DNA from 2 places in the Rothia sp. HMSC065D02 genome. Region 2 is predicted to be linked to the other one. Evidence: predicted binding sites of a transcription regulator. Region 2 holds the regulator's gene; the other holds the start of a gene.
The links. The regulator LexA, encoded in region 2, represses DNA repair genes until DNA is damaged. The targets are predictions, from matches to a motif close to TCGAACANNTGTTCGA.
Positions count from the first base shown of each region.

Region 1 (6,840 bases), on a different contig from region 2:
CCTTTAACGTTGAACGAGAACCGCCCGGGCGTATATCCGCGCACTTTAGCCTCATTCGTCTCGGCAAAGAGCTTACGAATATGGTCGAACACGCCGGTGTATGTCGCAGGATTCGACCGCGGAGTACGCCCAATAGGCGATTGGTCAACGTGAATAACCTTATCCAGATGTTCCAGACCGTCTACCTTCTTGTGCCGTCCTGGAACCTGTTTTGCACCGTTGAGTTTATTCGCCAGTGAGGTATAGAGAATATCGTTCACGAGGGTTGATTTACCCGATCCCGATACGCCTGTGATCGCGGTAAAAACACCTAGGGGGAAGGTAACATCAACATTTTTGAGGTTGTTCTCGCGAGCTCCATAGACCTTTAACACACGTTTACGGTCATGTGGGCGGCGTTTCTTTGGAACTTCAATAGAGCGCCGACCCGCCATATAATCACCGGTTATCGACTTTTTATTGGACAAAAGTTCTTTGTAAGTGCCCGAATGGACGATTTCACCGCCGTGTTCGCCCGCACCTGGTCCGACATCAACAATCCAGTCGGCTTCCCGCATCGTGTCTTCGTCATGTTCCACTACGATGAGGGTGTTTCCCATATCGCGTAGCTTTGTCAAGGTATCGATTAGACGTCGGTTGTCGCGCTGGTGCAAACCTATAGAGGGCTCATCCAACACATAAAGCACGCCAACGAGCCCGGAGCCAATCTGGGTTGCCAGTCGTATGCGCTGGGCCTCACCGCCCGAAAGCGTGCCAGCAGAGCGTGATAACGTCAGGTAATCGAGCCCTACGTCCAAGAGGAATTGCAAGCGTGCATCAAGCTCTTTAAGTACCTGGTCGGCAATCTTAGCCTCACGAGGAGTCAGCTTTAGGGCGCGCATAAAATCTAAGGCGGTACGAAGTGGCATAGCGGTTACATCCGCAATGGATTTACCCTCAATTTTGACGCTGAGAATAGTAGGGTTCAGCCGCGCACCGTGACATACCGGGCATGCAACCTGACGCATATATTGTTCGTAGCGATCACGCGCAAAATCAGATTCAGTTTCTTGATGTTTACGCATGATATTGGCTTTAACACCCTCAAACCCGGAAGTATAGCGGCGTTCGCGTCCAAAACGGTTGCGGTACGAGACCTCAACTTTAAAATCTTTGCCCTCCAGAATTGCTTTGCGAACTTTGGCAGGAAGATCTTTCCACGGAGTGTTAAGATCAAATCCGAGCTCTTCGCCGAGACCTGCAAGAAGACGCAGCCAATACTCGGTGGTAGATTTTCCCTGCGACCACGGAGCAATAGCACCTTCACCCAGAGTCATGTCTGGGTTGGGTACTAAAAGATCTTCATCAACTTCAAGCCTGGAACCAATACCATCGCAAGCTTGGCATGCGCCGAAGGGCGAGTTGAAGGAGAAGGCACGCGGCTCAATAGTGTCCACCTGCAGGGGGTGATTGTTGGGGCAGGCAAGGTTTTCACTAAATGTTCGGGTGCGTTCGGGTGAATCTGCCTGTACATCTACGAATTCGATGAGCAAGCGGCCATCGGCTAGTCTGAGTGCGGTCTCCACGGAATCGGTCAGTCGCTGGTGAATACCCTCCTTAATCACGATACGATCTACCACAACGTCAATGGTGTGTTTGTATTGTTTCGCTAGTTTAGGAGGATCCGAGAGTTGAACTGTTTTTCCGTCCACCCGGGCACGCGAATAGCCCTGTGTCACCAAGTCTTTGAACAGATCAACAAACTCACCTTTGCGAGCTGATACCACGGGGGCAAGAACCTGCAAACGCGTACGTTCGGGGTATTCCAGCAGTGCATCGACAATCTGCTGCGGGGTTTGCTTGGTAATTTCTTCACCACAGACAGGGCAATGCGCACGTCCTACACGGGCCCACAGCAGGCGCATATAATCGTAAATCTCGGTGATGGTGCCTACCGTCGACCGCGGGTTTTTCGAAGTAGATTTCTGGTCGATAGAGACCGCTGGCGATAGCCCCTCAATAAAATCAACATCAGGCTTATCTACCTGCCCAAGGAACATACGTGCGTAGGAAGATAGTGATTCAACGTACCTGCGCTGTCCCTCTGCGAAGATGGTGTCAAAAGCAAGTGAAGATTTACCCGATCCCGATAGACCCGTAAAAACTACCATTGCGTCACGTGGAATCGTAAGATCAACATTTTTGAGGTTGTTCTCACGGGCACCCTGCACACGAATGCTACTCAAGTCGTTTGACTGCAAAGGGGTGGTTGCTGATCCAGCGCGGGGAGGCATCGAAAATCCTTTCGTCTATCTTCGAATCTACATTCTACGCTCTTTCGGCGGGGATAGCATGCTTTATGATGCAGGTTTGACTCGTGGCGAACTTTTTCCTGGTGACTTTCATTCCCGTTACCCCCTTATACCTGCCGCTAGAAACGGGATATACACCGCATCAGTACACTGGATATATGGCTACTTATCCCGAATCAACTCTTATCTTCGAAAATCCGGAATTTACGGTACGTGCCCTAAGCGTCTCAGACATGGATAACAGCGTCTACCTGATCACGATTCGCCATACTGGTGAGCAAATGCTGATCGATCCCGCTTATGATGCGGAAGCACTGTATACCTTCACGCTTGAGGCAATCATGCAGGACTGTCCAAACCTAGCCCTTACAGAAGAGAACGACCGCCGAGTGCGCATTCTCGAATCTGAAGAAGATTTCGAACCTATCCCCCGCCGTGCTCTTGGCGTGACGGGTATTATGGTCACCCATGGGCACTGGGACCACATTCGTGCTCTGCGCGAGCTTGAATCTCTCACCGGTGCCATTACTTATGCAGGATCCGCGGACGCCGAGGCCATTCGTGCGCAAGAAAATTTCACGGTCGAAAACGAGTTAAACGGCGGCGAAGTTTTTGATTTTTGCGATACAGAGCTGCAGGTGCGCGCTATTTCCGTTCCCGGGCATACTCCTGGATCCATCGTATATTCTGTGCAGACCACATGGGAAGATGACTCCCCTGCTACCTTGCTTTTCACCGGCGATGCGCTCTTCCCCGGCGGCGTAGGCAAGACCGATTCTCCCGCGCAGTTTGGCGAACTTTTCTCAAACGTTCTTGAAAAGCTCTTTGGAAACTTTGATGATGAAGCGATTGTGCTTCCGGGTCACGGGCGTTCCACAACATTAGGCACCGAGCGTCCGCACCTTGAAGAATGGGGTTCACGGGGCTGGTAGCCCAGTACATCCTGTAGGCTTTCTAGCAGCACAAGTCTGGTTAAACAAAACGACCGCGCTACCATAGCGCGGTCGTTTTATGACACCCGGGGGTATCTATCACTCACTCAAACACAAGCAACTCGAGGACAATTCATGAAACCTTCGATCACTTGATAACTCAAGTTTAGCCTACTTTTGGGTCGGTTTTCTACATGGTTTTCACTCTCCAAAAACCTTAGATAAGCTGAGCGCATATTTGTAACCATTCTGTTATTTTTACCCCGCATGAAAGCAGGGCATTTAAATACCAATCGAGATTTTATTGATTTTTGTATGGCGTAAATCACTAAAACTTTTTTCTGGAAGTTCCGCGTCATACAGCCATTTTTCAAGGTATACCCCTAAATAACAGTATTGTTAAACCCGCGTAATCATGCGGGTTCTATACACCAATTGGTCTGTTTGAATGGTTTTTTCGCAACACACACGAAATCGGTAAAAACTACCCCTCGGTACAGCCCGCGAAGACACAGAAAAGGTGCCGTGCGCATCCCAACATAACGAGGATGCCCACGGCACCTTATCAAGCTTGCCTTCGTCTTTTATGGGCGAAATATGACCCAGAAACCACTACGAAAGACCGATCATCGTACCGTTTTCATCAAAGCCAATACGCTCTGCAGCAGGGCTCTTGCTCAGACCGGGCATGGTGCGCATCGTGCCGCAAATAGCGTAAACATAACCGGCACCTGCGGCAAGACGAACCTCGCGCACAGGCAAAGTCCAGCCGGTGGGTGCACCCTTGAGGGAAGCATCAGAAGAGATCGACAGGTGGGTCTTTGCAATCACCACAGGTAGATGCGAATACCCCAGATCGGCAAAACGCTTAAGCTGCTTTGCCGCTGCGGGAGCAATCGAGATACCGTCTGCCCCGTAAACCTTAGTAGCAACCTTCTCAAGCTTAGTTTCGAGAGAATCCTCAAGATCATAGGTGTACTCCAGGTTCGAAACGTCGTCGCAAGCCTCAGCAACCACATTTGCCAGGTCAATCGTACCCTTGCCACCCTCAGCAACACCATGATGGATAGCTACGCGAGCGCCAGCCTCTTCGGCAATACGGCGAATAGCTTCATGCTCAGAATCGAAATCGGTGGGGAACGCGTTAATAGCCACCACCGGCTGCACACCGAAGTTACGCACAATCTCAATGTGCTTCTTCAGGTTAGTAGCCCCTGCTTCAACGTCGGCAGGGTTCTCTTCAAGCATGCCTTCGGGCAGAGGCTTGCCCGGTACGATCTTGTACAGCCCAGAGTGGGATTTGAGGGAACGTACGGTGACAACCAGCACAGCGGCATCAGGCTTCAGCCCTGAGATTCGGCATTTAACGTTAAAGAAACGTTCAGCACCCATATCTGCACCGAAACCTGCCTCAGTAATCACGTAGTCGGAGTATTCCAAGCCAACGTAGTCAGCGACAACTGAGGAGTTGCCGGTAGCGATGTTCCCGAAGGGTCCCGCGTGAATAAGTGCCGGAGTGTGTTCGAGAGTCTGAAGCAGGTTGGGGTTAATGGCATCCGCCAGAATAACAGCCATTGCGCCATCAGCCTTCAAATCGGCGGCGGTGACTGCCTCACCATCGTAGTTCAGACCGATAACAATCTTCGCCAAACGTTTGCGCAGGTCCTCAAAGGAGGTTGCCAGCGAAAGAATCACCATGATTTCAGAGGCACTGGTAATATCAAACCCGGTCTGTCGGGGCACGCCGTCAATACGCTCACCCAGACCGACTACGATGTTGCGCAGGGAGCGGTCGTTCATGTCGATAACGCGGCGCCACTCGATAGCACGGGGGTCGAGACGCAGGTCATTACCCTGGTGCAGGTGGTTATCGATCATGGCGGCCAAAAGGTTGTGGGCTGCGGTAACGGCGTGGAAATCACCGGTCAGATGCAGATTTAGCTTCTCCATGGGAACTATCTGCGAATAACCGCCGCCAGCGGCACCGCCTTTAATACCGAAGGTTGGTCCCATGGCAGGCTGGCGAAGCGCCAGCGCAGCTTTACGTCCGGTCTGGGCGAATCCCTGTGCTAGCGAGACAGAGGTTGCGGTCTTACCTTCGCCGAGCGGTGTGGGAGTTACAGCGGTAACGACAATGTACTTGGAACCGCGCTTTTGGGCGGTTTCTGCGTTGGTGCTTTCGTCGAGCAGGACCTTGGCAACATATTTACCGTAGGGCTCCAAACGATCTTCGCTGATGCCGTTCTCGGCGGCTATTTCGGTGATGGGCTTAAGCTCAGCAGCGAGAGCAATTTCGAGGTCGGAAGGGAAAGGCTTGTTCGTCATCATTGTCCTTAACAAGTAGAAACCAACAGTTCCATATCCCATTCTATGCTCTAGCTCACGGATTGTCGCCTAAATTTATATGTGAGATATACGGCGAGGAAAATATGCCATCTTGCGGAAGGTCTCTTGACACAATGTTCCCAGGTCAAAGACGAAGCAACTCCCACGCTCATGATTCAGTTGTTCATGCTCGCAGGAGTTTCTTCGCTCGACAGTAAATATAGTTACTACATCGTCAGCAGCACCTTGGTCGCGGTACGCTGATCCATTGCCTCATAGCCCTTGGGAGCTTCGTCGATGGGCAATACTAGATCGAAGACCTTACCGGGTTCAATCTCACCCTTGTAAATCAGGTCAATCAGGGTCGGCAGGTACTTGCGCACGGGGGCGGGGCCGCCCTCCAGGTGAACCTGCTTGAAGAAGAGATTATCGGTGCCGATGGCGCTGTCGTGCGGCACACCCACGAAGCCGATGTAGCCGCCGTGGCGCACGCAACCGAGTGCCTGGTCGAAGGACTGCTGGTTACCAACAGCCTCCGCGACGCCGTGTGCGCCCACACCGTCGGTGAGCTCCAGAACCTTGGCGATGCCCTCTTCGCCGCGCTCTTCCACGATGTGGGTTGCGCCGAATGCCTTAGCGAGCGCCTGACGTTCAGGGTTGCGGGACATGATGATGATCTTCTCCGCGCCGAGCTGCTTAGCGCCGATGACTGCGCTCAGGCCGACTGCACCGTCACCAACAACCACGATGGTCTTGCCGGGGCCTGCCTTCGCTGCATCTGCTGCGTACCAGCCAGTGCCGAGCACGTCGGACGCCGCCATCAGGTGCGGGATCTGCTCTTCGGTGGGGGTTGCGGGGGTCTTGACGAGGGTGCCGTCTGCGAAGGGTATGCGGGCGTATTCTGCCTGGGTGCCGTTGGAGCGCATACCGATGAAGGCGTCGCCTGCTGCGCTTGCCTTGAGGCAGCGGGAGGGGTAGCCTGCGGTGCAGATTTCGCACTCGCCGCAGGAGATGCAGAAGGAGCCTACGACGAAGTCGCCGGGGGCTACGGTGGTGACCTCGGAGCCGATTTCTACGACCTCGCCGATGTATTCGTGGCCCATTGATCTGTGGTCGACGGGCTCTGCGTCTGCGCCGCGGTAGGGCCACAGGTCGGAGCCGCAGATGCAGGATGCTGCGAGCTTGATGATGGCGTCGGTGGGTTCGAGCAAGGTCGGCTTCTCAACTTCGTTGACGACGACCTTACCGGGGGCTTCCATGATTACTGAACGCATTAGCTGTACTCACTTTCA
Region 1 is NZ_KV820092.1:394,035-400,874, reverse strand. It holds gene uvrA (excinuclease ABC subunit UvrA) at 1-2,273, opposite strand, end outside; gene HMPREF3016_RS09210 (MBL fold metallo-hydrolase) at 2,450-3,223, shown strand; gene HMPREF3016_RS09205 (formate--tetrahydrofolate ligase) at 3,836-5,548, opposite strand; gene HMPREF3016_RS09200 (zinc-dependent alcohol dehydrogenase family protein) at 5,776-6,822, opposite strand.
Region 1: the regulator LexA is predicted to act here: its motif matches at 2,295-2,310, upstream of uvrA (excinuclease ABC subunit UvrA).

Region 2 (6,840 bases):
GTCCCACGTGCTACAACGGTTCCATTGCGAGCGTCCAAACCCAGAGCTATCCGCTCACCATAGTGTCCTAGTGTTTTCTCTAACCATGCCGGATACTGCAGCGCCGCCGACGTCACATTGATGCGATCGGGTTCAAGACTCAAGGCGAATTCCAAAGAACGTTCATCTTTAACACCGCCACTGACCTGTATTTTGATAGGATTCTGAGCTGTCGCACGAACTCGATCAATAACCTCTCGAAGGATGCAGGTGTTGTTACCACGACCAAACGCCATATCCAGATCAACAAGGTGAATCCATCGTGCCCCCGCACGACACCACGATAGAGCCGCTTCCACTGGATCTGTACCCTCACTCTGTTGGGAGAGGCGACCGCCTACGGGACGCACTGCACGCCCCTGAGCAATATCGACTGCGGGAAGAAGTTCTAGAGTACCCATATTCTTATCCCTGTGACCCGTATACGAAAGTTACATATGCTCCGTAGCCGAAGAGGGCTAAAGCAATAATCCACAGCACAATCTGCGCGCCAAAAGATATGCCCTGTTTACGGAAAGATATACCCCCACCGGCAAAGAATGCCCCAACAGTCATAAGAATAAGTCCGGAGTATAGAGGTGACATATGATGCTCCTTCGCAGTTTTTCGTAAAATTTATGATGCTACAAACGGTTCATGACGGGAAGATGCGCAACCCAGCGGCGAAGAAATTCTTCACCTGCAGCACCCGAAGCTACCGGACAAAATTGAATTGCTGTGAGAGGACCATTCTCGACAGCTGCAATATAACGCGGATCTGCATCAGTCCAACTGACAGCAGGCGGCTCCATATAGTCTATACTCTGGTCAAAATCCCAAGTAAACACGCCATCCTCTGCCTTGAAGTTCAAGGGTTCAGGAAGATCCTGTAAAAATTTACTGGACGCAGCAGCCTCAACCCTATAGTGTCCTCGATGAGCCCCAGCGGTAGCCAGATCTTGTGCAGCACCCGGCCACTCTCCCAGTGCAGAAATATCAAGGTCTCCAAGATCTGGGTTCACGGTTCGGATAACTTCAAACAGCATCCCAAAACCAGCCCCGGCAACGAGGACAGGACGACCGCCTGCAACGCGCCTGCCAAGCACCCGATCACCGTGGAATTTCCGCACAGCCTCGTATGTTTCGAGAGATTTCTTATGGCCAGCAATCACCATACCATCAGCGTCTCGTAGAGAATTGAGATCTGTGGTAACGAACGCTTGGGCACCGACGCGCTCGCACGCTTGCTGGAGCTCGCCATATGTACCAAATTCGCCAAGTATAGCTACGGTGGGACGTGTGGGCATAGAGACTCCTTAGTTCCGCTCCCACCGGATTCCAGACGAGTAACCGGGCGAGCATACAAATGTCATGTATCTCTAGGGTACAAACTCCAAGGTTTCTGCCCCTAATCTCACGCTATCATTGCATACCGCATGTTACATCGCCTGTATTGAGCACCATATGTCCATAAAAGGGCCCTACGCGATACAGGTCCCTTCAAAGCCACCAGTCTCAAATTAGTCATGAGAACAAAGAATGCAGATAGTTATGATAAGCGCACATCCAGTCACGTTTTCTAGATAGCAACTATGACTGCTATCGCACATTTGGGACTTCTAGACGCTGCCCGACTTTGACAGTTGAACCCTGCAGATCATTAAGTTTACTGATCTGCACCATGGTGTCGCGTGGATCAGTCTTCGGGTCTACCTCTTGCGCAATATCCCAGAGCGTATCTCCAGATTGAACGGTCACGTACCGGGTTCCTGCACCTTGAGAATTATTTCCAGCGTTTGCTGTATGCGGCGATATAAGAATGAACGCCCCAAGAACGACAAGGGCCGCCAGCGTTATCAGCGGAATGCCAAAAACCCAATTTTTCAGAGCCCTAGAGCGATGCATAGCACGTGTGAAAAATGAGGGATTGCGCTTATTAACCACCGACACCCCTTTAAGTTTTTCTGGAACCCGCCGCTGTCCGCTTGATGTTTTACCGTTTACGCTCTGCTGAGTCTGAGAGGAAGATGTGACGTTCACTTTCTGTGGTGTAGCTGAGAATGAAGTCTCGTATACAGCACGTGATTGGGAAGAAGTTAGCCGAGGATGCGACATACGGGAACGGCGTGATGAAGCATAGTGTGAACGTGTTTGATAAGAGTCCTGTCGAACACGAGCTGGGTGAATAACGGTTAACCCCGCCGGAATTCGGGAGGAAGAAGTAGCCGCTGCCATAGTATTTTCCTTTCCGCTGGTGTGTGACCAGTTCATATCCTCGCCGTTACACACCATTCTCAGCGCTCATAATGCGGTTGGCATGAGTTCATATTCTTGCAGAAAGCACATATTTTGCTTTCGGATTCTCTCAAGATGCTCTAGAAATACCGAAGTACTTCGAAGACCGATAATCCCTGCATAGCAAGAGCTTGAACTAGAACACCCCACCGAAAAACCTCAACTTTTATCGAATATGTCTTCCGTAGACACCAACTATATCGAATCTAGTTTCGATAGTCTAGTAGAAAGTTACTAAATATTTCTTCGATTATATTCAAGGTTCATAGAATATTTGTTTGAAGTTTTCCCTCTGATGCTTTAGACTGAGAACGAGACGGTTCATCGTTATGCCTACCTGGATCCAGTCAATGTTCTAGGAACCATAGCGTGCGCAAATAGTTAGAAAGAAGGCTCCGCATGACACCCGAAGCTCAGCGCCCTCCGCTGACTCCACGTCAGCAGAAAATTTTGGATGCGATTCGTACAGAAATCGAGCAGAAGGGATATCCCCCTTCGATGCGTCAGATTGGCGATATCGTTGGATTGGCTTCACTTTCTTCGGTGACTCATCAGCTCGGTCGTCTTGAGAAGATGGGATATATTCGCCGCGATCCAAAACTACCGCGTGCCATCGAGATTCTTGACGATATAGAGTCTGAGGGCGCTTCAGCCCATTTTCCGGAGCTGCCTACATTTGAGGTGAGCGATGAGGATATGGTTCCCGTGCCCCTCGTAGGTCGCATTGCTGCTGGTGGTCCTATTACGGCTGAGCAATCCGTTGAGGATGTTCTCTCTCTCCCCCGCCAGCTCGTGGGCAGCGGGAAGCTCTTCATGCTTCGCGTCAAAGGGGATTCTATGATTGACGCCGCCATATGCGACGGTGACTGGGTTGTTGTGCGTGAACAACACACCGCTGATAATGGAGACATTGTTGCGGCTCTTCTTGACGACGAAGCGACCGTCAAAGTATTCCGCCAAGTAGATGGTCATACTTGGCTGCTCCCCCGAAATTCCCAATATGAGCCCATACTCGGCGACCGCGCCACGGTGATGGGTAAAGTAGTTTCTGTTCTGCGAAGCATCTAACAGGGACCTTCTGAACTGCGCGCGTTTTTCTCAAAAGACACGCGCTAGAGGTTCCGTTCCTGCGTATTCAACCGTCTCATGTCCAGAAGGAACAACAGCACAATGATTGACCGTGAGATCGTTTTTATTGTCTATGTATCGGATATCGAGGCCTCAGTGTCCTTCTATACGAGCATTCTAAATCTTGAGGTCAGTTTTACCTCGCCACGCTATGTCACCATGGATTTAGCGCCGGGAGTCTCGCTAGCGTTGTGGACCGGAGCAAGCAATACTCTTCATGAAACTTCAACACGTACGTCTGAGGTATGTATAAATCTCAAGGGCTCCGATGCAGAAATCCTCACGCAGTACCAAGCCTGGGTGGAACAAGGGGTTGTCATATTGGAAGAGCCCCATCGTGATGTATTTGGGATGACTTTCGTAGCAAGTGATCTAGATGGGAACCATATCCGAGTTGCCCCGATAGACTAACTAATTACTATAGGCAGCCATAAACGCACAATACATCAGGGAGGGTACCGTCGAACGGTACCCTCCCTTTCCCACATTACATCTATGGACGCTTCGCTACGTTTATGTCTCGGTACCAGTACCGGAATACAACGTGTATTAAACCCGCGTATCTTATTGCTTTTAGTCAATACTCTGATAGAGCCGTTCTAAAGCACCCAAAACAACATTCTTATCCTGGGTGGTCCAAAGGTTAGGCATCGCCCGCATCAGGTACCCACCGTATCGCTGAGTCGCCAGCCTAGAGTCAAGGATCGCCACTACCCCGCGATCGTGGACGGAACGTATCAATCGCCCTGCTCCCTGAGACATGCGGATTGCCGCATGATATGCCGAAACAGCCATAAACCCATTCCCGCCTTTTTCTGCCACGGCACGGGTACGCGCTTGAGCGAGAGGATCGTCTGGGCGCGGGAACGGTATACGGTCCATCAGTACCAGACGACAGGAGTCTCCGGGAACATCCACTCCCTGCCAAAGGCTCATGGTGCCGAAAAGACAAGCATTTATATCTTCAGTAAACTCCTCGACAAGAGCCCGCAATGAGGACTCTCCCTGCAAGAGAATATTCAAATCCGTGTGCTGACGTACATATTCAGCCGCCTGCTCGGCACCTCGCTTCGACGAGAATAACCCCAGAGCCCCACCACCAGAAGCTTCACATAATTCGCGTAATCGTTCGAGCTGCTGAGGATTCACGCCAAAGCTCGGTTTGGGCAAGTCGGAAGCCACGTACAGAATTCCCTGCCGTGGATAATCAAAAGGAGAGCCCACATCAAGACCTTCCCAGCGCGGAGCCTGCGGCCCCGCTAACCCTAGGGCACCTGCTACCGCATCGAAGGATTCACCCACGGTAAGGGTTGCACTCGTAAGAATAACGGTACGGTCCTCAAAAAGCCCCTCACGCAAACGGCTTCCAATGTTCAAAGGAGCAACGTGGAGTGTGGCGGGATCCTGATCGGAAGCTGCGGTATATCGTCCGTTTTCCCAACCACCCTGGCGTGATAACCACAGCACTTCGCGATGTTCGGCAGACTCCAGCATACGCGTTGCGGCATCGTGTACCTCAGAGACACGTGAACGAGCCATCTGAAGCCCGGCATCCGCCTCTTTATTGTCGCTCTTAGAGTCGGAAAGCGCCGCCCGTGCGGCATCGGCTACAGCCGCGAGTGCGTTCAGAAGTCGCCCTTCGAGCCTTTCTATCAAGCCCTCAGAAACACCTTCACATGCGGTTTCTAAAGAACCGGCGGCTTGTTCGAGCGCGCTGGAGTCTGCTTTGGAGCTCTTGCGGATATCGCGAGCGGCACGCCTGATTAAGGAAGCAGAAAGGGAATCCGTCACCGCACCGGTCACGCGGTCTGCAAGCTCATGCGCCTCGTCAATAATAGCGATATCGTGTTCGGGAAGTACACCTAAACCTTCAAAAGCGTTGATGGCAAGCAGCGCATGATTAGTAATCACGAGATCGGCTTCATATGCTTCTTGGCGCGCCCGCTCACTAAAGCACTCCTCAACGAGGGGGCAGCGTTTTCCCAAACACTCTGAGGCGCTCACAGATACCTGCGCCCAGGCACGATCCGATACACCGGGTTTAAGTTCGTCGCGGTCACCGGTTTCGGTTTTTTCCGCCCATGACCTGAGCCGCAGCACCTCTTCACCGATGCGAGACGTACTATGCTGAGGCATGTCGAAGAGGGTATCGGGTTCCTCTTCGGGGTATCCGCCGTCGAGTTTGTGCAGGCATAGATAGTTGTTCCTGCCCTTGAGGATTGCGACCTGATTTTCAGATTCGGGCTCAGAAGAGAGTGCCTCCATAAGTTTTGGAAGGTCTCGTTTTACGATCTGCGCCTGGAGGGCCAGGGTTGCGGTCGCCACAACAATGGGTTTTGTGCTTACACCCGCATGATGCAGGGCTGGCACCAAATACCCGAGGGATTTACCGGTTCCGGTGCCTGCCTGCACGAGGAGATGCCGCTCAAGGTCGAAAGCCTGCGCAACATGGGCTGCCATTCTACGTTGTCCGAAGCGTTTTTGCCCGCCCGTTTTTTCAATCACATGATCGAGCAAATCTAACACGGGTTTTGCACCGGGCAGAGTTTCAAGCTCCATCCCGGTGGGCGCAGTAATATTATCGGTCATGGGGTGCTCACGCTCTCATCACGCGAGTTCACAGACGTTTTCGGGTTCAGAGGCAGAGTCTTGAAGCTCCAATTCAAGCACTTCAAGGAGCTCGCCGTCGATCACATAGTCAGAGAGTTCTGCGGCAACATCCTCACGCACCAAAGCGGTGACAAAGGTTCCATCTGAGACAAACGCAGTACTTTTAATCTCAGCGTCCCAAGCATGAAGACGGGAAATAACTTCACCGTGGTTATAGGGGATCAGTAATTTAACTTCAAGCGATGGCCGCGGAATTGTATCCGCAATCTTCTGCTTGAGTTCGTCAATGCCCTCCCCTGTGCGCGCCGAGACGATGACGTGGTTCGGTTCGCGCTGTCGCATGCGTTCGAGGATAAAGGGATCAGCCGCATCCGCTTTATTGAGCACAATAATCTCGGGTATACGGCGAGCATCTAAATCTGCGATAACCTCACGTACGGCGCGAATCTGCCCCTCAGGGTCTGGGTGAGATGCGTCTACCACATGCAGAATCACGTCTGCATCGGCTACCTCTTCGAGTGTGGAACGGAATGCTTCCACGAGCTGGGTGGGCAACGAACGCACGAATCCTACAGTGTCCGAAAGCGTATAGCCGATGCCGTCCGGAGTCTGTGCTTTGCGCACGGTCGGATCCAGGGTTGCGAAGAGAGCGTTCTCCACCAGAACACCGGCATCGGTCAGACGATTCAGCAACGACGACTTACCTGCGTTCGTATACCCCGCGATAGCGACCGAGGGTACCCTGTTGCGTTTACGGCTTAGGCGTTTTGTCTCACGTGCGGGCGCCAT
Region 2 is NZ_KV820082.1:88,145-94,984, reverse strand. It holds gene HMPREF3016_RS03920 (HisA/HisF-related TIM barrel protein) at 1-440, opposite strand, end outside; gene HMPREF3016_RS03915 (hypothetical protein) at 445-624, opposite strand; gene HMPREF3016_RS03910 (imidazole glycerol phosphate synthase subunit HisH) at 663-1,325, opposite strand; gene HMPREF3016_RS03905 (LysM peptidoglycan-binding domain-containing protein) at 1,618-2,058, opposite strand; gene HMPREF3016_RS11415 (hypothetical protein) at 2,079-2,207, shown strand; gene lexA (transcriptional repressor LexA) at 2,713-3,381, shown strand; gene HMPREF3016_RS03895 (VOC family protein) at 3,484-3,852, shown strand; gene HMPREF3016_RS03890 (ATP-dependent DNA helicase) at 4,015-6,030, opposite strand; gene hflX (GTPase HflX) at 6,049-6,840, opposite strand, start outside.